Aminobacter aminovorans: one gene and its partner. The protein of the gene in region 1 interacts with the protein of each later gene in a pairwise test. Links are inferred from orthologs where the notes say so. Each region holds a gene or a part of one and is shown on either strand. Other genes may lie near its edges.

Region 1 (13,628 bases):
AAGTTCGAGCCGCGCGGCAAACGCCGCATCCACAGCAAGCCCAATGCCGGCGAGGTGCAGGCCTGCCGTTGGTGGCTGGCGCAGGAACTCAAGCTGTTGAAGCCGAGGCTGGTGGTGGCCCTCGGCGCGACCGCTGCTCAGTCGTTGCTGAACGCCCCGGTTGCCATCACCAGGCAGCGTGGCGATATCATCAAACGCGACGACGGTCTCGCCGTGTTCCTGACGATCCATCCGTCCTACATCCTGCGCATCCGTGACCCACAGGAGGCGGCAGCCGAGCGCGCCCGCTTTGCCGCCGATATCAGGACCGTGCGCGCGATGATGGCTGCCTAGCGGACCAAGATCGCCCTGAGATCATTCACGTTCGTGCCGGTCGGCCCGGGCACGAAAAGATCACCCACCGAATGGAACGCCGTCCAGGCATTGTTGCCGGCGAGCATCGCCTTGGCGTCGACGCCGGCGGCATGCATGCGCGAAACCGTCGAGCCGTCCGCAAAGGCGCCGGCATTGTCCTCGGAGCCGTCGATGCCGTCGGTGTCGGCGGCAAGTGCATCGATGCCTGAGACGCCGTCGATGCCAATGGCGAAGGCGAGCAGGAACTCGCTGTTGCGGCCGCCTTTCCCCCCTTTTTCACCAGGTTTGGCGCGCAGCGTGACGGTGGTTTCGCCGCCGGACAGTATCAGAACCGGCTTGTTGAACGGCCGGTTGCGGGTCGCGACCTCGCGGGCGATGGCCGCATGCACACCACCGACCTCGCGTGCCTCACCTTCGATGGCGTCGGAGAGGATCACTGTCTCGACGCCCTGCTTGCGCGCCGCTTCAGCGGCGGCATCGAGCGATACGGCGGCAGAGGCGATGACATGCACCTTGTTGCGGGCAAAGCGCGGGTCGGTCGGCTGCGGCGCGTCGGCGGCTGCCGAGTTGATATGGGCCATGACATTGGCGGGCAGCGCGATGCGATAGGTCTCGATCAGGCGCAAGGCGTCGGCGCGCGAAGCCGCATCGGGCACTGTCGGACCCGAAGCGACCAGCGCCGGGTTGTCGCCGGGAATGTCCGACACGACCAGCGAAACGACACGCGCCGGCCATGCGGCAGCGGCGAGCCGGCCGCCTTTGATGCCTGAGATGTGCTTGCGGATGGTGTTCATCGCCGAGATCGGCGCGCCGGAGGCAAGCAGCGCCTCGTTGACGGCGATCTCGTCGGCCAGCGTCAGATTGCCGGCAGGCGACGGCAGCAGAGCCGAGCCGCCGCCGGAAACCAGCGCCACGACAAGATCGTCCTCGCTCAGGCCAGCAACCGTCTCCAGCAGAAGCTTTCCCGCCTCGAGGCCGTTGGCGTCGGGCACCGGGTGCGAAGCCTCGACGATCCTGATGCGATCGCAAGGGGCGGCAAAGCCATAGCGGGTGACGACCACGCCCTCCAGTGGCCCGTCCCAGGCTTTTTCGAAGGCAGCTGCCATCTGCGCCGAGCCTTTGCCTGCGCCGATGACGATGGTGCGACCCTTGGGCTTTTCCGGCAGATGGCGGCGGATGGTGAGCTCGGGGTCGGCAGCAGCCACGGTGGCTTCGAAAACGCTGGTCAGAAAATGCTTCGGGTCGGTCATGGCCATCGGGACGTTCAAACTCTCTCAGCTGTTCGCAACGGGGGGCAAGGCGAGGTCGTGGCTGGGAATGCCCAGGTGCTCGCAGATCGCCGCGACCACCACCTCATGATCCTGCCTCTCCGGCAGGCCTGAAACGGCAATGGCGCCGACGACGCCGACGCCCTTGACGCGGATCGGGAATCCGCCGCCGGCCAATACATAGTCGTCGATCGGCAAGGCATCGCCGACAGCGAATGTGCGGTCGGTCCGTGCCTTGTGCAGCACCATGCGGTAGCTGCTGCGGTGGAAGGTCCTGACGACGTTGATCTTGCGCCGCGCCCATTCGGTGTTGTGGACCGTCGAGCCTGGCAGCGCGCAGTAGAACAGCGCCCGATCCCACAGGCGGATGTCGACGATGATGGGAAATTTCTCGGTCACCCCACGGGCGCGGATGGCCGTGCCGATGTCGAAGGCAACCGCCTCATCGAAGCGGTCGAAGACCAGTCGGTCTTCCTGTTCGGCGAGCTTTTTCAGGTCCTCGGCTGCTGCCATCGTCCGTTCCTCCGTCAGACACGGCTCACATGGCAGACGCGGGCGAATGACGCAAGGTCAGGCGGCCTGATCCATTGTCGACTTTGCGGCTTTGCCCGCGACATAAACTTCCACCACGGCACGGTCATCACCGAGCGTCTGGAGCAGGAACAGCTCCTCGGCCAGCGTGCCGGTGCGCTCCATCCGGAGCCGCATGCCAGGCGTGGCGCGGGCATTGAGCACCACGATGTCGGCATCGGTGCCGACGTCGAGCGTGCCGACCTTGTCTGCGATCGACAGCGACTCGGCATTGCCGCGCGTCAGCTGCCAGTAGGAGGCGAGCGGGTTGAGCTTCTCGCCATTGAGGGCGATGACCTTGTAGGCCTCGTCCATGGTGCGCAGCATCGAATAGTTGGTGCCCCCGCCGACGTCGGTGGCGGTGGCGATCCTGAGCGGCTTGTCGCGCTTCCGGTAACGCTGGTAATCGAACAGGCCCGAACCAAGGAACAGGTTGGAGGTCGGGCAGAACACGGCGATCGAGCCATGCTCGGAGATCGCGTCGGATTCGCGCTCGCCGAGGTGGATGCAGTGGCCAAGCAGCGTGCGCTTGCCGAGCAGGCCGTAGTGTTCGTAGACATCGGTATAGTCGCGAGACCAGGGATAGAGTTCCTGGGTGAAGGCGATCTCGGCGTGGTTTTCCGACAGATGCGTCTGGATATGCAGGTCGGGGTGCTCGCGCGCCAGCTGGCCGGCCATCGCCATCTGCTCGGGCGTCGATGTGATGGCGAAGCGCGGGGTAATGGCATAATGCTGACGGCCCTTGCCATGCCATTCCGTGATCAGCGCCTTGGTGTCGTCATAGCTCGCCTGCGGCGTGTCGAGCACACCATCGGGCGCATTGCGGTCCATCATCACCTTGCCGGCGATGTTGAGCATGTTGCGCTCGTGCGATTCGGCGAAGAAGGCTTCGGCCGACTGCTTGTGCACCGAGCAGTAGGCCGCAACGGTCGTCGTGCCATGGCGCACCATCTCATCGAGGAACAGGCGCGCGATGCGGCGGCCATGCTGGGCGTCGATGAAGCGCGTTTCCTCGGGGAAGGTGTATTTGTTCAGCCATTCCAGCAGCTCGGCGCCATAGGAGGCGATGATCTGCATCTGCGGGATGTGAACATGGGCGTCGATGAAACCGGGCAGGATCAGATGCGGGCGATGGTCGACGACCTTGGCGTCGCCGGCCTGGGCCGCAACCTCTGAAAAGGCGCCTACGGCTGCGATCCTGCCGTCGCGCATCAGCACGGCACCGTCTTCCTCATAGGCATAGGACGCATGGTCGTCAGCGCTGTCGGGCCAGCGCAGGAAGGACAAGGTACGGCCGCGAAGAAGTGTGGTGATCATGATCGAACTCTACAGGCTTTCTGGCGTGGCGAAATCGCGGCCCGTATCGCCGCGCGTCGAATTGGGCGCGACGAGCGCGCCCCCGAACTTTCAATCCATATGTCTCAGGCGCTACTTGCGCGCCTGTTCGTACCAGGCAACCAGCAACGCCCGCTCCTCGGGCGTGATCTGGGTCACGTTGGCCGGTGGCATGGCATGGCTGCGACCGGCCTGCAGGTAGATTTCGCGCGCATGCAGGGCGATCGCGTTGTCGGTCTCCAGCACCACGCCCTTGGGCGCATGGTAGACGCCTTCGTAGGACGGCTCGTTGGCATGGCACATGGCGCAGCGGCCGAGCACGGTATCGCGAACCTTTGGGAACTGCGCGGCCGCGATGTAGGGCTCGGTGGTGACGGACGCGTTCTTGTCCTCGCCGGTCAGCACCTTTGGCACCGTCGACAGCCACATGATGACGACGAACAGCAGGGCGGCGGCGAGCCAGGTCCAGTGCGGATTGCCTTCGCGCTTGTGCAGAGTGTTGAAGTAGTGACGGATCAGCACACCGATGATGAAGATCAGCGCGGCGATGATCCAGTTGAACTCGGTGCCGAAGGCCAGCGGATAGTGGTTCGACAGCATCAGGAACACGACCGGCAGGGTCAGGTAGTTGTTGTGCGTCGAGCGGGTCTTGGCGATCTTGCCATATTTCGGGTCGGGCTTGCGGCCGGCGATGAGGTCGGCGACGACGATCTTCTGGTTGGGAATGATGACCATGAAGACGTTGGCCGACATGATCGTCGCGGTAAAGGCGCCGAGATGCAGGAAGGCGGCGCGGCCGGTGAACAGCTGCGTATAGCCCCAGCTCATGAAGACGACGACGACGTAGAGGATGATCATCAGAAGCGTGTCGTGGTCGCCGAGCTTCGACTTGCAGAGCAGGTCGTAGACGATCCAGCCGAGGCCGATCGAGGCGAGTGAGATGGCGATGGCGACAGGCGCCGATACGTCGAGCACGTTGCGGTCGACAAGGAACAGCTCGGCGCCGCCGTAATAGACCAGGCAGAGCAGCGTGAAGCCGGAAAGCCAGGTGGCATAGGATTCCCACTTGAACCAGGTAAGGTGCTCCGGCATCTGGGCCGGCGCCACCAGATATTTCTGGATGTGGTAGAAGCCGCCGCCATGGACCTGCCATTCCTCGCCATGCGCGCCGACCGGCAGATTATCGTGCTTCCTCAGCCCGAGGTCGAGGGCGATGAAGTAGAACGATGAGCCGATCCAGGCCATGGCGGTGATGACATGCAGCCACCGCACGGCGAAGCTCGCCCAGTCCATGAAAAACGCCAAGTCGTACATCCGCCGTCCCTTTTTCGCAGCGTGCCGATCTTACGATGCCCGATGCATTGGGGAAGTGGAAGGATTCGCGATGACTTTCAAAAAAATCTGGAAAATACTAGCGTAGCGCTGCACGGCACAAGCCGGCTATGGAACCATCGGTCTCGCATGGCATATCTCGATAACATCGCTGTCTTCGTCCGCGTCGTGGAACTCGGCAATCTTTCCGCCGCGGGCCGGGATATGCGCATTTCGCCGGCGGTTGCCTCCAACCGCATCAAGGAGTTGGAGAAGCACCTCGGCGTCCGCCTGTTCAACCGCACGACGCGCCAGCTGATGCCGACCGAGCACGGCAACGTGTTCTATTCTGGCGCCAAGCAGGTGCTGGAGGCGATCACCGAGGCCGAGGCTGCGGTCTCTGCACTTTCCGGCCAGCCGCGCGGCACCATCCGCGTCACCGCCCCGCTTGGCCTTGGCCGTCGCCTGGTCGCCTCGGGCATTCCCGAATTCCATGACAAGTATCCCGACATAGAGGTCAGGCTCAGGCTTTCGGACCACAATGTCGACATCCTCAAGGAAGGTCTCGACGTCGCCTTCCGGCTCGGCGTGATCGAGGATTCCAGCCTCAGGATGCGCGGCATCATGGAATGCGAGCGCGTGCTGGTCGCAGCGCCCAAATATCTCGAAAAGCGCGGCGAACCTGAAAGCCCGAACGAGTTGATCGGCAAGAAGCATGACTGCCTGATGCTGCGTTATCCCGGATCGCGCGAATATTTCTGGACGTTGGAGACGCCCAACGGGCCGACCAAGTTCGAGGTCCACGGTCCCTTCGATTCCGACGACGGCGACGTACTGACCGGCTGGGCGCTTGCCGGGCGCGGCATCATCAACAAGCCACGCTTCGAGGTCGAGCCCTTCATCCGCGACCAGCGGCTGCACATCATCCTGCCGCAGACGCCGCCGACGCCGGTGCAGTTTGCCGCCGTCTATCCGCACAAGAAGCTGCAGGACCCGAAGGTCCGGCTGCTGCTCGACTTCATGGCCGAGCGCTGCCACAAGCTGATCAAGGATATTTTGGCCGGCAAGTGAAGCTGGCGGGGAAGTGAGGCTTGCGCCTCACCCGGCGATGGCCTGGTAGGCCGATGTCCAGAAATCGACATGGTGCTTGGGTGCCTCAGGCGAATCCATCAGCCGCTGGGTCAGCAGCACGCCGGCAAGGTCGTTTTCGGGATCGGCATATCCTGAGGTGCCGTAGCCGCCGTCCCAGCCGAAGCGCCCAGGCGTCGTAAAGAGATTGTCGCGCTTGAGCGCCACCGACATGCCGAGACCCCAGCCCGAATTGCCGTTGAAGAACATCGCTGCACTCGCCTTTTGTTCTTCGCTAAGCTGGTCGGTGGTCATCAGCTCGACCGAGGCGCGCGACAGGATGCGCTCGGCGCCGAGTTCGCCCTTGCCAAGCAGCATCTTCTGGAAGGCGAGATAGTCGTCGGCTGTCGAGACGAGCCCGGCACCGCCGGATTCGAAGGTCGCGGGCCTGGCGAACAATCCACCCCTGGCCTCGTCATAGACGCCAAGCTTGCCGGTCTGGAAATCCCAGGAGTAAGCGGTGGCGAGCCGGTCGACCTTCTCCGCCGGCACGTGGAAGCCGGTATCCTTCATGCCAAGCGGTCCGAAGATACGCTCCTGCATGAAGGCGGACAGCGGTTGGCCGGCAGCGCGCGCGACCAGCACGCCTGCAACGTCGAGGCCGGTGTGGTAGAGCCAGCCCTCGCCCGGCTGATGTGCGAGCGGCAGATAGCCGACGGCCTTCATGAAGGCGTCGGGCGAGCCGCGGAACAGGTCGGCGCTGGGTGCTATGCCAGCCTCGACCATCGCATGCTGCACCGGATAGGCGAATGGATAGACCATGATCGCGCCGACGCCGAAGCGCAGGGTGAGCAAGTCGCGCAGCGTGACAGGCCGGTTGGCTGGAACGGTATCGGTGAGCTTGGCATCGAGGCTCTTGAGCACCTTGCGGTCGGCAAGCTCGGGCAGCCATGTGTCGACGGGATCGTCGAGCCTGAGACGGCTTTCCTCGACCAGGATCATCGCAGCAGTCGCGGTGACCGGCTTGGTCAGCGAGGCGATACGGAAGATGCTGTCGCTCCGCATCGGCGCCGAGCCGTTGAGCGCAAGCGTGCCGGCTGCCTCGACATGGATCTCGCCGCCGCGGCTGACCGCCCAGACGAGACCAGGTACATCGCCGCGCTCGACATGGCCGGCCATGACCTTGCGCATCCGATCGAGCCGCTCCGGTACAAAATTTCGCACACTCATCGCCGTCTTCCCTGTTGCAGCTGTGGCGGCCGAAGCCGGTTGTGCCGGCGCCACCTGGGCACTGGCCGCCGTCGGCGCGGCAAGAGCCGCCGACAGCGCAAATCCCTTCATCAAGCTACGACGATCCAATCCCGAAGACATACTCATCTCAGCCTCCTTGTCTGGCATCTCTCCCATCTCAGGCGCACCGCGCTAGGCGGCGACCGCCACCGTCTCGACTTCGCCGGTCAGGGTCTCGAGCCGGCTCCTGCAGCCGGCCTCGCGATCGGCCAAGCCGTATTGTCCGTCGAGGAACGAATCCTGCTCGACATAGGTCAGTCGCGTGCCATTGCCTTCGGCCGTGAACTCGATGGTGGCGAGCGCGGCGGAAAAGCGGATGCCGGCAAGCGCCATGACATAGGCGATAACGACGCGGCGGTCGGCAACGATGTCGAGATAGGTGGTGTCGTTGGAAATCTCAGGACCTCCCTGCAAGCGGAAACGGCTGCGCTCCGATCCGCCAATGCGGACATCGAGCGAGAATTCATCGACCTCCCAGCCTTCGCCTTAGGCGACCCAGCGGCGCTTGCGCTCGGCACTGGAGAAAGCGGCAAACACCTCGGCGGGCGGCGCTGCGTAACAATGGTCGATGCTGAAGCCGGCCTGAACTGCTGACGTCGCGGTCATGTCTCTCTACATCGCGCGCCATTGTCGGCATTCACAACCGGTTGCATAAACTAACTGGTTGTACGATAGGCAGACTGATTTTACATTGCAACTGGTTTTTTGGAGACACTTGCATGAACCAGCAGCATCGGTCGGGCTGTCCGATCAACCTGACCCTCGAGGTGGTAGGCGACAAATGGAGCCTCATCGTCCTGCGCGACATGATGTTCGGCAATCGCAGGCACTTCCGCGAATTGCTGACCCAGTCCGAGGAAGGCATCGCCTCCAACATCCTGGCCGACAGGCTGCGGCGGCTGCTCGAGGACGGGCTGATCAGCAAGGCTGACGACCCCAGCCACAAGCAGAAGGCGATCTACTCGCTGACCGAAATGGCGATCGAGCTGCTGCCGGTTTTCGCGCAGATCGCCGCCTGGGGTCGCAAATGGCTGCCGGTCAGCGAAGAGCTCAGCATCCGCGCCGAACTGCTGGAAAAGGGCGGGCCCGAAATGTGGCAGCGTTTCATGGAGGAACTGCGCACCGACCATCTCGGCGAGCCGCTGTCGGAGGCAGCACAGCACCGGCTGCCGGTGCGCCAGGAGCTGCAGGCGGCCTATCTCGAAGTGGTTGCCCGCAACGCCGTGGCAGGTTGATTTTCGACCCGCGCAACTCCAGGAAAACGGTGCAGCGGTTTTCCGTCCTGAATTGCGCAAGACAAGAAGATGGAGCGTTTGCGCGCTTCGAAGAGAAGCGGAGACGCTCTTGGCCGGCCCGGAACCGAACTGTCATGAGGCTGTTGTAGCCTGCGTGCGTCGCCAGGCGGCCACCTCGCGACGCGACCAGTCATCAAGGAGCAGGCAATGATTTCCCACCCGACGCGCAATGATCTCAAGTCCAACGCCAAGAAGGTTTCGATCGAACTGCTGAACACACGGCTTGCCGAGGCGATCGACCTGGCGCTGATCACCAAGCAGGCGCACTGGAACGTCAAGGGCCCGCATTTCATCGCCATCCACGAGATGCTGGACGGCTTTCGCAAGGACCTGGACGGGCATATCGACACCGTCGCCGAACGTGTCGCCCAGTTGGGCGGGGCTGCCCTCGGCACCTCGCAGGTCGTCGTCGAGGCAAGCAAACTGAGGCCCTACCCGACCGACATCTCAAAGACCAAGGATCACATCGCAGCCCTGATCGACCGCTATGCCGACGCCGCAAAAAGCGTGCGCGCCGCGATCGACGAGGCTGGAGAGGCGGGCGACGCCGACACGGCCGACATCTTCACCGCCTATTCGCGCATGCTCGACAAGTCGTTGTGGTTCCTCGAGGCCCACACCCAGGAAAGCGAATAGCCGCCGGCCGACCTCGGGTCGCCGCGCCGGTCACTTTGCCCTGTTCACTTGGCCCCGTTCACTAGGCCCTGAGAACCAGCGCGGTCATGATCTCGGCTGCGGCGAGCGCGGCGATGACGGCTGGGCGTTTGTCCTTCACCGCGTCGCCGCCGATCGGGCAGATCAGCCGCGCGAACTGTGCCTCGCTGCCGCCGGCGGTCTTGAGGAACCAGCTCCTGAACGTCGCCTTCTTGGTCTTGGAGCCGATCATGCCGACATAGGCCGCGTCGGCGCGCTTGAGCGCTTCGGCGACGATCAGGAAATCGAGCGCGTGGTCGTGGGTCAGCACGACGAAGGCCGTGCCGGCGGGCGCCTCGCGCACCATCTCTTCGGGCATCGGCGTCAGCCGCGTGACGACGTTGTCGGGCATGTCGTCGAGCGCATCAGTGCGGGTCTCGACGACCACGACATTGAGCGGCAGGAGCGCAAAGGCCGATGCCAGCGCATGGCCGACATGGCCGCCGCCGAAGACATGGACATGCGGACGTGCCGCGTCGGACGCTTCGGCTGTGGCCAGAAGATCGGCGCGCATGGCCGCGTCGACGTTCCTGACGGCGACCTCGACTCGACCACCGCAGCATTGGCCGATCTCCGGCCCGAGCGGAATGTCGAGGGTGAGACTGTCCTTGGCATCCCTGGCAGGGTCGAGATAGCGCGCCGGGACAGGGTCGCCGGTGACATGCTCCATCACAGTGCTGCGCTTGGACGAACCGGCCAGCATCGCGCGTGCCGTATCGATGGCCATGAATTCGAGCTGGCCGCCGCCGATGGTGCCGAAGATGCGCTGCGGCGACACCAGCATCCAGGCGCCCTTCTCGCGTGGCGTCGAGCCCCTGGCCTCGGCCACCTCGACCAGCGCCACGGCGGGCGCTGCATCGAGGAAGGCCCGGAGGCTCTTGGCGATCGTGCTCACTTTGCCAGGGCCGCCTCGGCCCGCAGGCGTTCGATCGCCATCAGCACGCGCTCCGGCGTAGCCGGAGCGTCGAGGCGCGGACAGATCTTGTGGTCGGCAACACTTGCCACCGCGTCCGACAGCGCGTGCAGCACTGCCATGCCATGCGGCAGCGGCGGCTCGCCCACAGCCTTGGAGCGATGGATCGTCGGCTCATAGGCCTCGGACCAGTCGGTCAGCGCGACGTTGAAGATCTTGGGCCGGTCGGAAGCGAGTGGGATCTTGTAGGTCGACGGCGCATGTGTGCGCAGCCGGCCCTTGCCGTCCCACCACAGCTCTTCGGTGGTCAGCCAGCCCATGCCCTGGATGAAGCCCCCTTCGACCTGGCCGATGTCGATCGCCCGGTTCAGCGAACGGCCGGTGTCGTGCAGGATGTCGGCGCGCTCGACGACATATTCGCCTGTCAAGACGTCGACCGAAACCTCTGCACAGGCCGCGCCATAGGCATAGTAGTAGAAGGCGTGGCCCCTGCCCTTGCTGCGGTCCCAGTGGATCTTCGGTGTCTTGTAGTGGCCGGCGGCCGAAAGCTGGATGCGGTTGAGATAGGCCTGCTTGACCAGATCGTTGAACGAAATCTCCTGGTTGCCGACGCGCACGCGGTTTGGCAGGAAGACCACTTGGTCGGCCGGCACCTGATACTTCTCGGCGGCGAAGTCGGTCAGCCGCTTGCGGATCTGCCGTGCCGCATCCTGCGCCGCCATGCCGTTGAGGTCGGCGCCGGACGAGGCTGCGGTCGGCGCGGTGTTCGGTACCTTTGCTGTTGTGGTCGCAGTGATCTTCACCCGCTCGAGGTCGATCTGGAACTCCTCCGCCACCACCTGCGCCACCTTGAGGTGCAGGCCCTGGCCCATCTCGGTGCCGCCATGGTTCATATGCACCGAACCGTCGGCATAGACATGCACCAGTGCGCCGGCCTGGTTGGACTCTGTCTTGGTGAAAGAGATGCCGAACTTGACCGGCGTCAGCGCCAGGCCGCGCTTGATGAAGCGGCTGTTGGCGTTGAACGCCGCGATCTCGCGCCGGCGCCGTGCGTATTGGGCGCTTTCCTCGAGTTCGGCAACGATGCGCTGGATGATGCAGTCCTCGACCCTCTGGTGATAGGGCGTGAGGTTGCGCTCGCCCGGCGTGCCGATCTGGTCGTAGAAGTTCAGCTTGCGGATTTCGAGCGAGTCCTTGCCGACGGCAAAGGCGACCTCGTCGATGACCCGTTCGGCGCCGACCATGCCTTGCGGACCGCCAAAGCCACGGAACGCCGTGTTGGAGACGGTGTTGGTGTAAAGCGGCGCCGACTGGGCATGGACGTTGGGATAGAAATAGGCGTTGTCGCAGTGAAACAGCGCCCGGTCGCCGACCGGCCCCGACAGGTCGGCCGAAAAGCCGGCATTGAGCGCGAACATGTAGTCGACGCCGAGGATGTTGCCTTCGTCGTCGAAGCCGACCTCGTAGTCGATGGCAAAGTCGTGGCGCTTGCCGGTGGCGGTCATGTCTTCGTCGCGGTCGAGCCTGACCTTGACGGCGCGCTTGTGCTTCTTGGCAGCGATCGCGGCAATCGCCGCGCACTGGTTGGCCTGGGTTTCCTTGCCGCCGAAGCCGCCGCCCATGCGGCGCACTTCCACCGTCACCGCGTGGCTCGGCACGCCAAGCACATGCGAAACCAGGTGCTGGGTCTCGCTTGGCCCTTGCGTCGAGCAATAGACTGTTACCTCGTCGTCTTCGCCGGGCACAGCCAAAGAAATCTGGCCTTCGAGATAGAAATGGTCCTGGCCGCCGAGCTTCATCCGCCCCTTGATCCGGCGCGGCGCCGCAGCGATCGCTGCCGCCGCATCGCCGCGCTTGAGCGTCAGCGGCGTCGTCACCTGCTTGTCTTTTTCGGTATCGAGATCCCAGATGCTGATGACCGCAGGCAGTTCGTCATATTCGATCTTGGCCAGCCGCGCGGCGCGGCGCGCCTGCTCGCGGGTTTCGGCGATGACGGCAAAGATCGGCTGGCCGTGGAACTGCACCTTGCCCTGGGCAAGAACGGGGTCGTCATGCATGCCGCTCGGCGAGACGTCGTTTTCGCCTGGCACGTCGGCATAGGTCAAAACGTCGACGACGCCAGGTGCAGCGCGGACCGCCGACAGGTCGACGGTCTTCAAGGTGCCATGGGCAACATTGGACAGGCCAAGCCCGACATGCAGCGTACCCGCCGGCTCGGGCATGTCGTCGATATAGACCGCCTCGCCGGCAACGTGCTTGTGCGCGGAATCATGGCGCTGGTCGGTGTGGACGCCGCCGGTAATCTTCTGCGCCTTGAGGTTCGGAGTGTGCTGGGTCATCTCACGCGGCCTCGTATCTCGACACCTGCAGCGGTGCCTTGGTGCCGGTCGTTTCCATGTAGAAACGCAACAGCAGGTTCTTCGCCGCCAGCGCGCGGTATTCTGATGTGGCACGCATGTCGGTCAGCGGCGTGAAGTCTTCGGCATATTTTGCCATCGCCGCCTCGACCGTTTTTTCCGTCCAGGGCTGGCCGACAAGTGCTGCCTCGACCGCTGCGGCACGCTTCGGCGTCGCCGCCATGCCGCCATAGGCGATGCGGACCTGGTCGACGCTGCCGTCCTTGGCAAGCTTCAACCAGAAGGCGCCGAGCGTAGCGGTGATGTCTTCGTCGCGGCGCTTGGTGATCTTGTGGACGGCAAAATGCTCGCCCTTGGCGGGCACCGGCACATGCACGGTCTCGACGAATTCACCCGGCGCACGGTCCTGCTTGCCATAGGCGATGAAGAAGTCCTGCAGCGAAATGGTCCTGCGGGTATTGCCCTTGCGCAGCGTGAGCGTCGCGCCGAGTGCGATCAGCGGCGGCGGCGTGTCGCCGATCGGCGAGCCGTTGGCGATGTTGCCGCCGATGGTGCCCATGTTGCGTACCTGCTGCCCACCGATGCGGTCGATCAGCGGCCCAAGCGCTGGAATGCGCTTCGACAGCGTCTCAAACGCTTCGGTGTAGGTGACGCCGGCGCCGATCGAGATGACGCCCTTGTCCTCAGACATGGTGTGCAAGCCATCGATATTGGCGATGAACACGGCGGGTGAGATGGCGCGCATGTGCTTGGTGACCCACAGGCCGACATCGGTCGAGCCGGCAACCACGGTCGCTGTCGGCTCGGCTTCGAGCACAGCGGCGAGATCGTCGACGCTGGCCGGGATAACGAAGCGCTCCTTGCCCGCGCCGACTTCGACTCGGGTGCCATCCCTGAAGGCTTCGAGCCGGGCGGTGATCGCCTTGCGTTCCACCAGCAGCGGATCCTTGGCGACCTTGCCATAGTCGGAGATGGCGCGTGCGGCGCGCATGATCGCCTCATAGCCGGTGCAGCGGCACAGATTTCCCTGCAGCGCCTTCTCGATCGCCTGGTCGGATGGATCGGGTGTTTCCATCCACAGGCCGTAGAGCGACATGACGAAACCCGGCGTGCAGAAGCCGCATTGCGAGCCGTGGAAATCGACCATCGCCTGCTGCACCGGGTGCAGTTGGCC
Region 2 (16,996 bases), 1.3 Mb from region 1 along the record:
ACCGCCCGCCCGATTGCTCATCGCGGCCTGCACGACCTCAACAAGACCTGCTGGGAAAACACGCTGTCCGCCTTTGAGCGCGCAGCGGCGCGCGGCTTTGCCATCGAGTGCGATGTCCATCTGACCGCCAATGGCGACGTCGCCGTGTTTCATGACGATGTCCTGAACCGGCTGACGGGTACGGATGGCTTCATCTGGCAGCGTACGACACGCGAGCTTGCGGCACTTCGCGTCGGCGGCACCGCCGATCACGTGCCGACCCTTGCCGAAATGCTCAAGCTGGTCGACGGGCGCGTACCGCTGGTCATCGAGCTCAAGGGCATCCCCGGGCATGATGGCGAGCTCGTCGAACGCGTGGCCGCGGCCTTGCGCAACTACAAGGGCAAGGCTGCGATCATGTCCTTTGATCACTGGCTGATCCGCGATTTCTCCCGCCATGCGCCGGGCATTCCGGCCGGACTGACCGCCTGGGGCGATCTGGATCACGAGATCGAAGCGCATTTTTCGATGCTGGCACATGGCATCTCTTTTGTGTCCTACTCCGTCACGCACCTGCCGAACAGGTTTGTCAGTTTTGTGCGCGACAAGCTCGCCATGCCCGTCATAACCTGGACGGTGCGCGACCAGGACGCCGTGCGGACGACCTTCGCACAGGCCGACCAGATGACATTCGAGGGCTTCGATCCTGACGCGCTGGCGGTAGCCTGACCCTTGCAACGGCTGTTATCGAGCGTAAGTAACAACGCATGAGCAATGCGAGCGATGTCGGGGCGACGAGTGCGGATGGCAGCTATGCCGTCCGCGTCGTCTCAAGCATCAGCGAGTTCGGCCGCGACGACTGGAACAGGCTGTCGGGCACGTCCAGAACTTCAGAATCGGCCTACAACCCATTTGTTTCATTTGATTTTCTGAGCATTCTCGAGGAATCCGGCTGCGCCGTGCGCAAGGCCGGCTGGCAAGGCCACCATCTCCGGCTGGAAAAGGCCGACGGCAGCTTTCTCGGCGCACTTGCCTGCTACGCCAAGTCACACAGTCAGGGCGAATATGTCTTCGATCATGGCTGGGCCGACGCTTTCGAGCGCGCCGGCGGACGATACTATCCCAAACTCCAGGCTTCGATACCGTTCACGCCCGCGACCGGCCCTCGCCTGCTGGCTGTTCCGGGCGCCACGGCCACTGCGACGAAGGCAGCGCTGGCAACGGCGCTGCGCAGTGTCGCCGAAGGCGTCGGCGTATCATCGGCACATGTAACCTTCGCCGAGCCGGACGAAGTCGACATTCTCGCCGATACGGGCTTCCTGCGCCGCACCGACCAGCAGTTCCACTTCTTCAACGAAGGCTTTGGCAACTATGACGATTTTCTCGCCACGCTGGCCTCGCGCAAGCGCAAGGCGCTGAAGAAGGAGCGACGCGAGGCGCTGGCCGAAGGCATATCGATCGAACGCCTGACCGGCAAGGACATCACCGAAGCGCATTGGGACGATTTTTTCGCTTTCTACATGGACACCGGCGGCCGCAAATGGGGTCGGCCCTATCTGAACCGGACGTTTTTCTCACTGATCGGCGAGCGCATGGCCGACGACGTGCTGCTGGTCATGGCCAGGCGCGGCGGCCGCTACATAGCGGGCGCGATCAATTTCATCGGCTCCGATGCGCTCTACGGCCGCAACTGGGGCTGCATCGAAGACCATCCCTTCCTGCATTTCGAGGTCTGCTACCACCAGGCCATCGACTTTGCCATCGAACGCAAGCTCAGGGTCGTCGAAGCAGGCGCGCAAGGCGAGCACAAGCTGGCGCGCGGCTATCGCCCCGTCACGACGCAGTCAGCCCACTACATCGTCCATCCCGGCCTTCGCCGCGCCGTCGCCGAATATCTCGAGCGCGAACGCCGGGAAGTCGCCCAGATCGGCGAATATCTCGAGGATCACGGGCCGTTCCGGCGCGGCTGACGTTCAGTGGGCTACCGACTTGGAGAAGAGGTTGATCACGATGACACCCGCCATGATCAACCCGATGCCGAGAAGTGCCGGCAGATCGAGCGTCTGGCGGAACCAGATCCAGGCGATCGCCGTGATGAAGACGATGCCGGCACCGCACCACATCGCATAGACGATGCCGACCGGCACCTGGCGCAGCACAAGGGACAGGAAATAGAAGGCGCAGGCATAGCCGGCCAGCGCTACGACGGATGGCCACAGCCGCGTGAAACCGTTGGTTTCCTTGAGGGCGGAGGTTGCAACGACCTCGAAGGCCACCGCCACGATCAGATAGATATAGTTCAACTCAGCTCCTTGCAGCCTTCCGCGGCTTGACGTTCCGCCTGCCAGCGCCGAAACATCCACCACGAAATCGCAGCAAACGGGATAGGCCATGTCGAGCGCCGCTTACGATCCAAACAACATCTTCGCCAAGATCCTGCGCGGCGAGATCCCCTCGCATCGTGTCTACGAAGACGATGCGGTGGTGGCGTTCATGGACGTGATGCCGCAGAGCACCGGCCACACTCTCGTGGTGCCAAAAACGCCGTCGCGCAATCTGCTCGATGCCGAGCCAAAAACATTCGACCGGCTTTTTTCAGCGGTCCAGAAGGTGGCAAGGGCCGCTCAACAGGCCTTTGACGCCGACGGCATCGTCATTTCCCAGTTCAACGAAGCTGCGGCCGGCCAGACGGTGTTCCATCTCCACGTCCACATCGTGCCCCGCTTCGAAGGCGTCGCACCCAGGGGCCACGCGGCGGTGATGGAAAAGCCGGAAGTACTGGCTGAGAACGCCGAGAAGATCAGGGCTGCGCTGGCAGCAGCATAAGCGGCGCAGCACCTTTCAGGCCGGCGACAGCGTCACATCGGTTGCCGGCTTGTCGAGTGCATCATGGATCGCCAGCCCCACCCGCCAGACCACGAAGGTGATGGCAGTGCGGGGGGCGATCAGGTCTACGAGATTGTGTCCGCCCTGGACCAGGATGGGGCGCGCGAGCAGCGCGTTCATGCCGATCAGTCCCATGCGGAAAACATGATAAGGCCACTCGGCAAGAAGCGTGATCAGCCCCATGACCGCGTGGAACCACAAAAAGCCGAGACCTCGATGGTTGCGACATCTACCGCCACCTTGGCGCGCCAATTGGATGGAAGTTCTCAGACCCTGCTGGCGAGCAGGCGATGGCTTCTACGGCCTTCAACAGCCGCGGAGAGCGCCTCAGCCATCTTCCAGGCGAAAAACGCCACAAGGATGCCGGCCAAGGCGTCGGCAAGATGATGCCCCCCGTCGATCGGCGTCGACAGGATGACGGCAAGGTTCAGTACCAGCACCGGCCAGAACCAGATCCTGACCTTCCGGAAAGCCATCATGGTCAACACTGAAAGCGTGCAGTGATAGGACGGGAACGCAATGAGTCCTTGCGGTTGATCGAGTGAGATCAAGCGGGACGCGCCGTCGCGAATGTCAAAAAACGCCTGCTTGTATGCGAGATCGATGATTGGCCTGTTCAAAGCCATGAAGTCGGCGGGTGGACGTATGGTCCCGAGAGCCCCGGCCGCCGGCAAGAGGGCAGAGACCAGAATGGACACCAGCGCACCGACCATAACCGCCGTCACGAAATGCTGAACTCTTCGGGTTCGGCCCAACAAGCTAAGTGCAAGTATCGTCAATGCCACCTGCGACAGCGATGTGACATAGACCATCGAAGACAGTTGACCGAGCCAGGGTCTCGCATTGACGAATTCGACATAGGCGCGCCAGTCGAAACCCAGCGCGGCGTCGAACGTGATCAGCCGGTCGTCGATCAGCGGCATGTTGCTTGAGATCACCAAAACGCTGAGTACGGCCGCAGCCGCAGAGAATGCCAACAGCACAGCTGTCTCGGCGCACAAGACCTGGAATCGTTCGACCGGGCGCCTCACGGCATATAACCAAGATATGAACGTCAGTCCGGATACCACGACAACAACCTTGACCGCACTGCCAGGTTCAAAAACGAAGTCCGTCGCCCATATCCACTGCGCGTCGATTGCGATCAGCAAGCCGACGAGTGCCATTTTGACGGACAGGACGGCATCAATCCGCTGCCTGTGTACAGGCGTTGTCGCTTCCAGTTCAGCCATTTGCGGATCCCCCAACCCTTGGATATGATACGCATCGGCAATTAAGCTGTCGTGAATATGCCGCCACGCAATGGAAACAAAGCTGAGACTTCGGCATAGGCGGAACGTCTCTTTGGCTCAGAAACTCCACATCCCGACCAGCAGGATCACTTCCGCCACAACGATGCCGACCAGGATCTTCCGCCCGAGATAGAGATATGCAAGGAAGCCTGCGCCGGCTGCGACGATGCGCAAGGCGAGTGCCGTGTCGATAAGTGCCCCGCTGGGAAAAACGATCAGATTGCCGATGACGGCGGCGACAAGTGCGGTGGCGAGTGCGCGAACCAGGACGAGAAGGTCGGAATTCTCGCTGAGACGGTCGCCGAGATAGACCCCGAGGAAACGCCAGGCGTCGGTTGCGAGCCAGCCGCCGACGAGGATGAACAGGAACGGCCACCACCAGCTGTCGACTGCGCCGAAGGTCATGCCGATGCCCTCCGCCGCGCCAGCTTGTGGAAGGCAAAGGCGGTCCCACCGCCGATGAGCCCGGCGCCAAGCAGGTCGAAACCGGGGATGACGAGATGGAGCAGCGGGCCGAGGATGAGCCCGAGGACCATGGCGACATGCCCTGCCCGTTCTCGCGCCGATCCCCAGAGCGAGGTCAGGAAATACATCGGCGTGAGCAAGAACAATGCCGCCGAGACGATCGGCGGCAGACTGTCGGCGACGAGATAGACGACGGCCGTAACCGCCATGTTGAACAGCACGAGCGTCGACCCGAGCCCGGCATAATAGCTGGTGCGCAGTTCGCGCGGGATGCCGCGCAGCCGCTCCATCGCCAGCACCCAGGAGGTGACGGCGACGAAATGCGACAGGACATAGAGTACCCAGCGTGGTGTCCTGGGCCCGCGCAGTTCGGGCACCAGCGCCACCACCATCGGCGTCAGCCGGATCGATGACAGCGCCACGGCGAAAGCCGCCGCCGGCAACGAAGCGCCGGAGAGAATGGCGCCGATCAGCACCACCTTGGCCGGAAGCGCCCAGACCATACCGACCATGAAGACGGTCTGCGCCAGCGTCAGCCCAGCCTCCTTGGCAAGCCCGGCAAAGCCGATGAAGGCGCTGGCAAGGATAAGGCCAGGGATCGAGAAGGCGGCACGAACGCCGCGCAGATACCAGAGGCGGCGTGTCGACAGGCTCGGCGTTGGAGATGTGGGGTCAGCAGGCATTGAAAGGCGCATAGCATGGCCTCCCGGCCAAGTCAGCGCCTCACTCCGCCTGGCGCAATGAACCTGCGCCTCGTGACCGCTGCCCGGGCCGGGCAACATCGTGCCGACCAGCGAAACGGACGGCATATTAACGGTTTACGTACCGCGAATGTGTAGGTAGGCCTTTAGGTGGAAAGCGAGGAACAGCCACGTCATGACAGGTGCATTGCTGCTCGTCCTGCAGGCGCTGATCTACTTCGTGACCATGGCCGCGGTTTTCCATTCACGCCACAGATTCGGCATCGGCATCTTCGTTTGCGTGCTCGGCGTGATGCACTTCCTCGAGACCTATCTCGCCGCGGTGTTCTTCGTTCAGCTGCCCTTCGGCCTGATATCGCCCGGCTCGACCGTCATGTTCTCCGGCAAGCTGATGATGTTCCTCCTGCTCTACATCAAGGAGGATGCCGAGACGGTGCGCCAGCCGATCTACGGGCTGTTGATCGGCAACTGCCTGATGGTGGCGCTGGCCCTGATCCTGCGCCTGTACGGCAACGTCGCCGAAATGCCGGGCTATCAGCCTGATCTGACGTTCCTCGACGACATGGGCGTACTGATGGTCTGGGGAACGGCACTGCTGTTCCTCGACAGCATCGCCCTGATCCTGATCTACGAGAAGCTCGGCCAGCGTATCGCCAACACGCTGTTCAAGCGCATTTTCCTGAGCGCGGCACTGGTCCTCACCTTCGACCAGTTGATGTTCTTTCTCGGTCTCCACCTCGTATCGGGCGTGCCGATCAGCGCGCTCTACGGCGGCTGGATCGCCAAGATGGCGGCAGCCGCGCTCTACAGCACTATGCTCGTGGTCTACCTCAGGCACGTCGAAAGCCGGCCGGCACTGGCCGGGCCGGAACCGCTGCTCAAGGTCTTTGACCGGCTGACATTCCGCCACCGCTACGAGGACCTGCTGCAAAAGACCGGCAAGGACACGCTGACCGGCACAAGCGACCGTGGGCATTTCGAAGCTGTGGCGCAGTCGCTGATCGACAGGCCGCTGGCCGACCGCCAGCCGGTGAGCCTGTTGATGATCGACATCGACCACTTCAAGAGCATCAACGACCAGCATGGCCACGTCACCGGCGACAAGGTGCTCAAGGATGTCGCACGTGCGCTGGACGGCGCGCTGCGCAGCGGCGACCGGCTGTTCCGCTATGGCGGCGAGGAATTCGTTGCCATCTGCCAGGATTTGAACGCCGGCGACGCGACAATCCTCGCCGAACGCCTTCGCTCAGCGGTGGCAACCATGACACTGGCCGAACCCGGCCTGAGCACCACCGTCAGCATCGGGGTGACGACCGCCAAGAGCGGTCCTGTTTCGGCCGAACAGATGATCCGGGACGCCGACACCTGGCTCTATCGCGCCAAGCGGCTCGGCCGCAACCGTGTCGAAAGCCCGCTTGTTGCCTGACAAAGGCCGTCCAGCGCTTTGAATGAACAAAAAAAGAAGCCCCGTTTCCGGGGCTTCTTGGTACTTCAATCAGCCTTTTCGAGGCAGTTGCGGAACCAGACTGCGCTTGCCGCCATCCTTGCCCTTCGGCTCCGACTTCGGCTTTGCCGCCACGACCTTCTTGGCGACAGGCTTCTTGGCAGCTGCCTTCTTGACCTTCGGACGATCGGCCGGATCTTCCTTCTTCGGCTTCACCGGCACTTCGTCGGCGAGCGTCTCGAGCTTCAGGCCGGACTCGCCGGTTTCCTTCTTCTCGACGGTAACGCGCACCGTGCCGCCCTTCCTGAGCTTGCCGAACAGCACTTCGTCGGCCAGCGGCTTCTTGATGTGCTCCTGGATGACGCGGCCGAGCGGACGCGCGCCCATGCGCTCGTCGTAGCCTTTCTCGGCCAGCCAGGCGATGGCATCCGGCGACAGGTCGAAAGTAACGCCACGCTCCGAAAGCTGGGCCTCCAACTGCATGACGAACTTCTGCACGACCTGATGCACCACCGGCACCGGCAGCGAGCCGAACGGGATGATGGCATCGAGACGGTTGCGGAACTCCGGCGTGAACAGCCGGTTTATCGCCTCGACATCGTCGCCTTCGCGTTTTGTCGATCCAAAGCCGATCGCCGCGCGCTGCGCGTCGGACGCACCCGCATTGGTGGTCATGATCAGGATGACATTGCGGAAGTCGATCTGCTTGCCGTTGTGGTCGGTCAGCTTGCCGTGGTCCATGACCTGCAACAGGATGTTGAACAGGTCGGGATGGGCCTTTTCGACTTCGTCGAGCAGCAGCACGCAATGCGGATGCTGGTCGACACCGTCGGTCAGCAGGCCGCCCTGGTCGAAGCCGACATATCCGGGCGGCGCGCCGATCAGGCGGCTGACGGTATGGCGCTCCATATACTCCGACATGTCGAAGCGGATCAGTTCGACGCCGAGCGACAGTGCAAGCTGCTTTGCCACTTCGGTCTTGCCGACGCCGGTCGGGCCCGAGAACAGGTAGGAGCCGATCGGCTTCTCCGGTTCGCGCAGGCCCGCACGTGCCAGCTTGATCGCCGAGGTAAGCGCGGTGATCGCCGTGTCCTGTCCGTAGACGACACGCTGCAGTTCGACCTCGAGGCCGGCCAGCACCTTTTCGTCGTCGGCCGAGACCGTCTTCGGCGGGATGCGCGCCATGGTGGCGATCGTCGCTTCGATCTCCTTGATGCCGATCGTCTTCTTGCGCTTGCCTTCCGGCAAAAGCATCTGCGACGCGCCCGTCTCGTCGATCACGTCGATCGCCTTGTCGGGCAGCTTGCGGTCGTTGATGTAGCGCGCCGAAAGCTCGACCGCCGCCTTGATCGCCTCGTTGGTGAACTTCACCTTGTGGAAGTCCTCATAGTAGGGCTTGAGGCCCTTCATGATCTCGATGGCGTCATCGACGGTCGGCTCGTTGACATCGATCTTCTGGAAACGACGGACAAGCGCCCTGTCCTTCTCGAAGAACTGGCGGAACTCCTTGTAGGTGGTCGAGCCGATGCAGCGGATGGCACCCGACGACAGCGCCGGCTTGAGCAGGTTGGAAGCGTCCATTGCGCCACCGGACGTTGCACCCGCACCGATCACCGTGTGGATCTCGTCGATGAACAGCACCGCGCCCGGATACTCCTCGAGCTCCTTGACGACCTGCTTCAAACGCTCCTCGAAGTCGCCGCGATAACGCGTGCCGGCAAGCAGCGTGCCCATGTCGAGCGCAAAGATGGTGGCATCCTCGAGCACTTCAGGGACATCGCCTTCGACGATGCGCTTGGCCAGGCCTTCGGCAATGGCCGTCTTGCCCACGCCGGGATCACCGACATAGAGCGGGTTGTTCTTGGAGCGCCGGCACAGCACCTGAATGGTGCGGTTGATCTCGGACTCCCGGCCGATCAGCGGATCGATCTTGCCGGCGCGCGCCTTGACGTTGAGGTTGACGCAATAGGCGGTCAACGCATCCTGTTGCTTCTTGCCCTTGCCCGTCTCTTCGCCTGCCTCGCCGTTCGAGCCATGCTGCTCTTCGTCGGCGCCGCGCGGGCTGCGGGTCTCGGTGGCTCCGGGACGCTTGGCGATGCCGTGCGAGATATAGTTGACCGCGTCATAGCGGGTCATCTGCTGTTCCTGCAGGAAATAGGCGGCGTGGCTTTCGCGCTCGGCGAAGATCGCAACAAGCACGTTGGCGCCGGACACTTCCTCGCGCCCGGATGACTGGACGTGGATGACGGCGCGCTGGATGACGCGCTGGAAACCGGCGGTCGGCTTAGAATCCTCGTCATAGCCGGTGACGAGATTGTCGAGCTCGGTGTCGATATAGGTCAGCACTGTCTGCTTAAGTTCGTCGAGATCGACGTTGCAGGCACGCATGACGGCGGCCGCCTCATTGTCATCGATGAGGGCGAGCAGCAGATGTTCAAGGGTTGCATATTCGTGGTGACGCTCGTTGGCGAGCGTCAACGCCTGATGCAGCGCTTTTTCGAGGCCCTGGGAGAAAGCCGGCATTCAATACCTCACTTCTTCTCCATCACGCATTGCAGCGGATGCTGGTTCTGTCTGGCGAAATCCATGACCTGGGACACTTTGGTCTCGGCCACTTCGAAGGTGTAGATCCCGCATTCGCCGACGCCATGATTATGGACATGCAACATGATGCGGGTAGCGGCCTCCTTGTCCTTCTGGAAGAAGCGTTCGAGCACGTGCACGACGAACTCCATCGGGGTGTAGTCGTCATTGAGGATGAGCACCCGGTAGAGGCTCGGCCGCTTGGTCTTGGTCTTCGTACGGGTGATGACAGCCGTGCCACGGCTTGGGCCGTTGCCTCCCTCGTCACCGTTCTGCATCCGCGCCACGACGTCGTTCGTGGCTTCCAAGCCGGTCGTCAATCTGGTTCTGCCCTTCATCAATTCCGACACTTCGTCATGTAGGTGTCATTAGGGGGATTTTAAGCCCTTCTGACGTGCTGACAATACGGTGACGGGGGCGGCATGGCCCGAATTGCCATAAACGTGAAGCACTTGTGCAAAAGAAAAACAAAAAACCCGGCTGCGCGAGCGCAACCGGGTCGTATCTGCCGGATCTTTCGATCCAGCCCCCAGAAATCGGGGATCAGTCGATCACTTCGCCTTGGCGACGAGCGACTCAAACGGCTTGTAGGCGTCCTTGGCAAGTTCGGCATACAGTTCGCCGAGCTTGGTCGCCTCGGCGACAAAACCTTCATAAGCCTGCTTGGCATAGTCAGTCTGGATTTCGACGGCCTTTTCGAGCGACTTGACGCCGAGCAGCTTCTCGAAAGTGGCTGCACCCGACTCGAAGCTCTTCTTGGTGTAGTCGGTGGTCTCGGTGGCGATCGCCTGCGCGCCCTTGGAGAGCGAAGCGAAGCTCTTCAGGCCGGTGTCGACGAAGTCCTTGCCGTATTTGCTGAAATCTTCATAGGTCTGGGTCATCGCTGCATCCTTTCGGGTTCCGCGCGCTGCGCTATGTGATTGTGCGATGCAGCCTAGATATTGTGCAGCGCACAAAATGTCAACTGACCCGACGTCATTTCGCACCGTCCAAACGACGACCCCATTCGGTAAAACTAGACTAAAGCCCAATCAAAAGTGTGAACGAGCCGGTTACCATAAACGGATTGGTAACGCTGTGACCCTACTGTGCATCGATACGGGGCAGGAACCTTTGCCGCCCTTCATGCAACAATAATTCAAGGGTGTAACAGTGCGTCAAGCGTTGCCGGGTAAAGTGCTCAAGTCGGCCATCTCCATCAAAACGTTCATGGTTTTCACTCTTGCCGCAGCCATCGGCATCGCGTCCGCAGCCCCTGTTTCGGCGGCGAAGGACAGCAGATACGCAGCGATCGTCATCGATGCAAACACCGGCGAGACGCTTCACTCGTCAAGCGCCGATTCCCGGCGCTATCCGGCGTCGCTGACCAAGATGATGACGCTTTATCTGACCTTCGAGGCACTTTCGAAGGGCCGGATCCAGAAAGATTCCCAGGTCGTATTCTCCAAGAATGCCGCTGCCGAGCCTCCGACCAAGATCGGCGTCAAGGCTGGCGGTTCGATCAGCGTCGAGGCGGCGATCCTCTCGCTCATAACGCGCTCGGCAAACGACGCTTCGACCGCACTTGGCGAAATGATCGGCGGCTCCGAGGAAAACTTCGCCCGCATGATGACCGCCAAGGCACGCAGCCTCGGCATGAAGGGCACGGTGTTCCGCAATGCCAACGGCCTGCCCAACACCGCCCAGTTCACCACCGCACGCGACATGGCCAAGCTTGGTATCGCGTTGCGCGAGCATTTCCCGCAATATTACAGCTACTTCTCGACGCGCTCCTTCGCCTTCGGTCGCCAGCGCATCGCCAACCACAATCGCCTGCTCGGCCGCATCAAGGGCGTCGACGGCATCAAGACCGGTTACACCCGCGCATCAGGCTTCAACCTGGTTTCCTCGGTCCAGGACGGCAACCGCCGCATCGTCGCAGTCGTTCTCGGCGGCACCAGCGGCGCCAGCCGCGACAACAAGATGGCCGAGCTGATCAAGACCTACATGCCGCAGGCCTCCAGGCGCGGCGGTGGCGACCTGATCGCCAAGACCGACACGCCGATGCCGGCCGTCGCCGTCGCCAAGGCTCAGCTGCCTAAGCGCAATGCGCCGATGCCCGGCATGCGTCCGCAAACCGAAGAGATCGTCGTCGCCGACGCCTCTGCCAACGAAGCCGTCGAGAGCGACGAAGTGGCCGTCGCCGCGGCCGTACCTGCTCCTAAGCCGGTTATCACTCGCAGCGCCGAGCCGAAGATCGCCATGGCTTCGACCGAACGTTTTGGCGGCAAGATTCCGTTCCAGATCCGCAAGGCCAAGGATGCCGTGCCGAGCGAACCGGCCGGCGTCGAGCAGGCTTATGCCGAACAGCGCGCCCCCGCCGTCCAGGCCCTGGACCAGATGAAGACCGCGTCGGTTCCCTCGGGCTGGGCCATCCAGGTCGCGTCGTCGCCAAGCGATGGCGAAGCCCGCAAGATCCTCGACAAGACCGCCAAGCAGGTTCCAGCGGTTCTGGCCGATGCCTCCGCCTACACCGTGCCCTTCGAGAAGGGCGGCGTGACCTACTTCCGTGCCCGCTTTGCCGGCTTCGATTCCAAGGACGCTGCCTGGAATGCCTGCAACGCACTGAAGAAGAAGAAGATCGCCTGCTACGCCATCGCGCAGTAGGCACACCCCAACCTCCTGGAAAGTTCTGTGTCGAAGGAGAGTCTAGTGATGATCGGAGAGAAGGACGTCCTTGGCTTCGTTGATCCTCGCCGCGAGGAAAGACGAGCCTCCGAGATCGGGATGCAGGCGCTGAATCAGTCGTCGATGCGCCTTGCGGACATCCGCCGCGGCGGCCCCCGCTTCAAGACCAAGGACCTTGTAGGCCTCCTCCTTAGTCATGGCGCCAGAACTTGGCGCAACACGCTGCCCGTCGTCTCGGTCAGGTTGCGCGTCTTCTCGCCAAACGGGAAAGCGGCCGTCAAGATAGGTCTCAAGTAGCTGGCGGCTTTCCGGATCGCCGGACAGCTCCTTGTAGAGTGCTTTCAGTTCGGTGAGGCCGAGTGAAGCAAGTGACTTGCCTTCCTGATGGCCGGCCAGGACAAAACCCTGCAGGCCTCCGGTGTCGTGATCGAGCTCCATTTCGAGCGCCGCGGTCCTTACGGTCGAACGCCGCCCCGGCGTTCGACTGGTAGAAGCCCCCCTCCTGCCGGCGGCGTACCATGCCAGAGCCGCGGAGATCAGGCCGCCGCCGACGGCTGCCCGGCCCAACAGCAACAACACCACGCCAACCAGCCCCAGCGCCAACGGCCCGGCCATCTTCAGCGCCTTGGCAAGCTGGGTTGCGTCGGCGCGCAGGAACACGGTGACAACAAGCGTCGTAAACACCAGGACAGCGGCAAGGATGGCGAGAACTGTCATGGTGCCTTGCCGCTCCTTAAATGCTCGATCATCAGAATGTCCTCAGGACGGCCCCTCGCCTCCAGCGCCTTGATGCCGCCCGTGGCAAAGACGGCGACGGCCGACAGCAGCTTCGACAAGGTCGCCGCGGCCTTGCGGTCAAAGCGGAACCAGGCGCCCTTGGACAGCCGCGCGATCTCCTTGAAGGCGCGCTCGGCGTCTGCGTCATGGCCTTCCTGGAAGACGAAAGCCGGAACGCCCAACAAGCCAAGCTTGCCGGCGTTCTCGGCCAGTTCGTCGATGTTTTCTTCCATCGCATCGCCGATATAGACCAGCGCATCGACCTTGGTGGTGGCCGTTTCCTTGAGCGTATGCGCCAGCACCTTGCCGACCTGTGTCTGACCGCTGCGGCACTGGATCGACGTCATCAGCTGCTTGAGTGAAGCAGTCTCGGCGACGAATTTCGACGCCCGGCATTCGCCAAGCCCGCGGAAGTAGACCAGTTGCACATTCAGCCTGCCGGTGTTGCCGACGGCATCGAACATCTGGCCCTGCAACTCGCAGGCGAGATCCCAGGTCGGCTGCCGGCTCATCGTGGCGTCTAGCGCCAGCACCAGCCGGCCATTGGCCTTGCTGGCGGCCAGCACGCGCGCCTGGCGAACGAACGCGTCGATCGCCGCGGAATCCGAACGGCGCTCGGCCGGCGGGTGATTGGCTGAAGTAGCCGGGGGCTTGCTTTGCTCGCTCATCAGCAAAGAAGATGTGGCGGCGCGCGATTGCTTGCAAGCCCGTCGTTGCGGGCGTCAGCGCCTGGGCTAGAGCAGGCCGAGCTCGGCAAGCTCCAGCCGCAGCTTTGGCGGCATTTCGGCAAGGCCTGCATTGCCCTGGCCTAGATCGGCAGGCGCATCTGATATCTTGAGGTAACGCCAGCCCTGGAACGCGCGTCGCGGCTGCCAGTCGGTGCGCACGACAGTCGGCTCGAGAATGAGGTGGCAGCGGCCGATGCCTTCGGAATCTGTAAACGGCCGGATTTCCAGCAGGCGCTGGCGGCACTGAACATTGCCCTTGATGACCCAGTAGAGCGAGCCGCCGGCGGTCAGCTCAGCGCCCCGCGTCGGCACCATGCGGGTGGTGTGGAACTGCTCCACCGGCTCGCCATTGCGCCTGCGCTCGTCCAGGCGGAAGGCGATCCATTCCTCGAGGTCCTCGACGCTGTCGCAGCCGACGCAGAGTTTTAGCATGTTCAGAGACATGGCTGGAAAACTAGCGTCTCCGTCGGACGCATTCAACGCCGGCAGTGGTTTTGCACAGGCTGGCCTGTTGGGCCAGCCTGTCGGCCCCTCAGCACTCGACGACGTTGACCGCGAGACCGCCGAGGCTGGTTTCCTTGTACTTCTCGCTCATGTCCATGCCGGTCTGGCGCATCGTCTCGATGGCGGCGTCGAGCGGCACGAAATGCTTGCCGTCGCCCTTGATCGCAAGTGACGCCGCGGTGACCGCCTTAACCGCGCCGAGCGCGTTGCGCTCGATGCACGGCACTTGGACCAGGCCACCGACGGGATCGCAGGTCATGCCGAGATGGTGTTCGAGCGCGATTTCGGCAGCGTTCTCGACCTGCTCGGGCGTACCGCCCATGACCGCGCACAGGCCGGCCGCCGCCATCGCCGAAGCCGAGCCGACCTCGCCCTGGCAGCCGACCTCGGCGCCCGAGATGGAGGCGTTGGTCTTGATGATGCCACCCACGGCGGCTGCGGTCAGCAGGAAGTCGCGGATGCTGTCCTTGTCGGCCTCGACATGGAAATGCAGCCAGTAGCGCAGGACGGCAGGCAGCGTGCCCGCAGCACCGTTGGTCGGCGCCGTGACGACGCGGCCACCGGCGGCGTTCTCTTCGTTGACGGCCATGGCGTAGATCGACAGCCAGTCATTGGCGAGCAGCGGATTGGGCCGGTTCTGGCTCCACTGTTCCTGCAGCTTGTCGTGCAGCTGGCGGGCGCGGCGACGAACCTTGAGGCCGCCCGGCATGATGCCGTCCTGCGACAGGCCACGGTCGATGCAGCGGCTCATTGCGTCCCAGACGGCATCGAGACCGGCATCGAGATCGGCGCGCTGCATGTGGATTTCTTCGTTGGCGCGCTTCATCTCGGCAATGGAGAGCCCGCTCCGCGACGCCATGGCCAGCATCTCGACCGCATTGGCAAACGGGTATGGCACACGCTTGCCCGCCGCCGGAGCCACGGTCTTGGCCTTCATTCGCTGCAGCTCTTCCTCCGAGACAACGAAGCCCCCGCCGATGGAGTAATAGATGCGCTTGAGCAGCAGGCGATCGCTCACGTCATAGGCGTAAAACGCCATTCCATTGGCGTGGCCGAGCAGCGGCGTCTTCTTGTCGAGCACAAGATCGATGCCCGGATCGAAGCGGTAGGATGGATGGCCCTCCGGCGACACACGCTTGTCGCGCGAGATCTGCTCGACGATGCCGTCCGTCTGGTCCGGGTCGACGGTGACAGGGGTCAGCCCGTAGAGGCCGAGCATGACGGCGCGGTCGGTTCCGTGGCCGACGCCGGTGTAGGCGAGCGATCCGTGCAGGCTCGCGCCGACGCGGTCGACCTTGGCGCCTGCCGGGCGTGGCCAGTCGCCGGTGAGGATCTCGTCGAGAAAACGCGCAGCCGCCGTCATCGGCCCCATCGTGTGCGAGCTCGACGGACCAATGCCGATCTTGAACAGGTCGAATACCGAAAGAAACAAATTTCACTCCCTGCGACGTCGGCGGCTCATGTCGCGTATGTATACGATCATTCCGCCCTTTTCACGTCCATGGCTAGGCGCGATCCGACGTGGTTTGCTCAGCGCGCGACATTTGAAAAAACCGCCTGATAAAGCAAGGCCATATAGCAAAAAAGCGCGGCCCAGCCGCGCTTTTTGTATCCAATCCTAGCGATTTTCGATCAGCCGGCGGCCACGACAGCTGCCGTTTCGGCACCGCTCACCAGCCAGGCAATAAGAAGAAAACCTGCAAAGCCAATCACTGCCTTGGCCGTAAGGCCCCAGCAGGATTTCTGAACGCCGTCATCCATGATGTTTAGCAAGATCCTTGTGGTTCGGTCAGCGGGCGGTGGGTCCGCCTCAGCACGCGGCCGAGTTGCCTGCTGGATACGCCTTTGCGCGCGCCTTCGCAATTGCAAAAAATGGCCAAAGCATGGCGAAATCTGCATGGCAGCCATGCAGCCATCAATCCAAATTTAATCAAATCAGGCACTTATGCGGAGTTTACCATTCATGCTTTTTAAACACCTGTGACAGTGCCGTGGCAGGCACATGATCTCGAAATAGGTGCGGCACGCATGCTAGCCTGCACTGGATGATCAACGATTCCGCTTCCATGACCGGTCCTTTGGGTGTCCTCGACATCGCGGCACTGGCGTTCTTCCTCGCCGGCTGGGTGTTTCACGCCCTTGGCGCCGAAGGTCATATCGTCACGCGCATGTCGCTGACGCGGGCGATGAACGCACAGCGCGCCGCCTGGATGGCGACTATGGCGCGGCGCGAAGTCAGGATCGTGGACACATCGATCATGAACGGCCTGCAGCAGGGCACGGCCTTCTTCGCCTCGAGCTCGCTGATCGCGGTCGGCGGCTGCTTCGCGCTGCTCGGCGCATCGGACCGGGTGCTGGCCATCCTCAGCGACGTGCCGCTGGCCGGTGCGACCGCGCGACCGCTGTTCGAGATCAAGGTCATCGGCCTGATCGTCATCCTGGCCTATTCATTCTTCAAGTTCGGCTGGGCCTACCGGCTGTTCAACTACTGCTCGATCCTGATCGGCGCCGTTCCCCAGCTCAGCCCCGGCAGCGAGCCCAACGCGGCGATCGACGTCGCGGTCATGCGGGCGACCCGCATGAACCAACTCGCCGGCAAGCATTTCAACGCCGGCCTGCGCGGCGTCTTCTTCTCCATCGGCTATCTCGGCTGGTTCGTCGACGCACGCGTCTTCTTCGTCACGACAGTGGTGCTGCTCGCGGTACTGATCAGGCGCCAGTTTTTTTCCGAAGCCCGCACGGCCGTGCTGGTTCAGGATTTCGGGCCTGGAAACGGATCGTCGATTCGACCCGACAACCAGTAGGCCAGAAGGCCGATCCATTCGCGCATCGCCATCGTCGTGTTCTGAAGCGAATCGGCGGGGTTGTCGGTGAACAGGCCGACTCCCTCCTGCCCCGACGTGCGATAGTCGACCGGCCAGGCGACTACCTGGAAACCGGCCTTGGCAAACAGCGCCATCGAACGCGGCA

What was found.
Region 2: the proteins of dps (region 1) and clpS interact in binary tests that used the Escherichia coli proteins (3 or more experiments, as listed by UniProt). The link is inferred for Aminobacter aminovorans from one-to-one orthologs.

Annotation. Positions count from the first base shown.
Region 1 is NZ_UFSM01000001.1:1,710,060-1,723,687, reverse strand. What follows is about bases 7,384-10,375. They hold dps (DNA starvation/stationary phase protection protein Dps), read left to right. Parts: upstream 7,384-8,623; coding sequence 8,624-9,127; downstream 9,128-10,375. Other genes in these bases: xdhB (xanthine dehydrogenase molybdopterin binding subunit), read right to left, coding at 10,076-10,375; xdhC (xanthine dehydrogenase accessory protein XdhC), read right to left, coding at 9,189-10,079; DY201_RS08450 (winged helix-turn-helix transcriptional regulator), read left to right, coding at 7,916-8,431. In the rest of the region: DY201_RS08490 (UdgX family uracil-DNA binding protein), read left to right, coding at 1-333; DY201_RS08485 (glycerate kinase type-2 family protein), read right to left, coding at 330-1,610; DY201_RS08480 (heme-degrading domain-containing protein), read right to left, coding at 1,629-2,135; guaD (guanine deaminase), read right to left, coding at 2,193-3,509; DY201_RS08470 (urate hydroxylase PuuD), read right to left, coding at 3,621-4,841; DY201_RS08465 (LysR family transcriptional regulator), read left to right, coding at 4,989-5,909; DY201_RS08460 (serine hydrolase domain-containing protein), read right to left, coding at 5,937-7,247; more of xdhB, read right to left, coding at 10,376-12,436; xdhA (xanthine dehydrogenase small subunit), read right to left, coding at 12,438-13,628.
Region 2 is NZ_UFSM01000001.1:2,987,355-3,004,350, reverse strand. What follows is about bases 7,964-10,703. They hold clpS (ATP-dependent Clp protease adapter ClpS), read right to left. Parts: upstream 9,629-10,703; coding sequence 9,299-9,628; downstream 7,964-9,298. Other genes in these bases: DY201_RS14750 (D-alanyl-D-alanine carboxypeptidase), read left to right, coding at 10,560-10,703; DY201_RS14755 (phasin family protein), read right to left, coding at 9,902-10,231; clpA (ATP-dependent Clp protease ATP-binding subunit ClpA), read right to left, coding at 7,964-9,290. Also shown: DY201_RS14810 (glycerophosphodiester phosphodiesterase), read left to right, coding at 1-708; DY201_RS14805 (GNAT family N-acetyltransferase), read left to right, coding at 747-1,949; DY201_RS14800 (DMT family transporter), read right to left, coding at 1,953-2,282; DY201_RS14795 (HIT family protein), read left to right, coding at 2,371-2,805; DY201_RS14790 (hypothetical protein), read right to left, coding at 2,821-3,066; DY201_RS14785 (phosphatase PAP2 family protein), read right to left, coding at 3,132-4,097; DY201_RS14780 (AzlD domain-containing protein), read right to left, coding at 4,215-4,562; DY201_RS14775 (AzlC family ABC transporter permease), read right to left, coding at 4,559-5,317; DY201_RS14770 (GGDEF domain-containing protein), read left to right, coding at 5,499-6,749; more of clpA, read right to left, coding at 6,819-7,963; more of DY201_RS14750, read left to right, coding at 10,704-11,996; DY201_RS14745 (DnaJ domain-containing protein), read right to left, coding at 12,039-12,734; DY201_RS14740 (VWA domain-containing protein), read right to left, coding at 12,731-13,462; DY201_RS14735 (DUF1489 family protein), read right to left, coding at 13,529-13,966; DY201_RS14730 (L-serine ammonia-lyase), read right to left, coding at 14,055-15,458; DY201_RS28755 (hypothetical protein), read right to left, coding at 15,659-15,934; and 2 more genes. UniProt on the Escherichia coli protein: Involved in the modulation of the specificity of the ClpAP-mediated ATP-dependent protein degradation.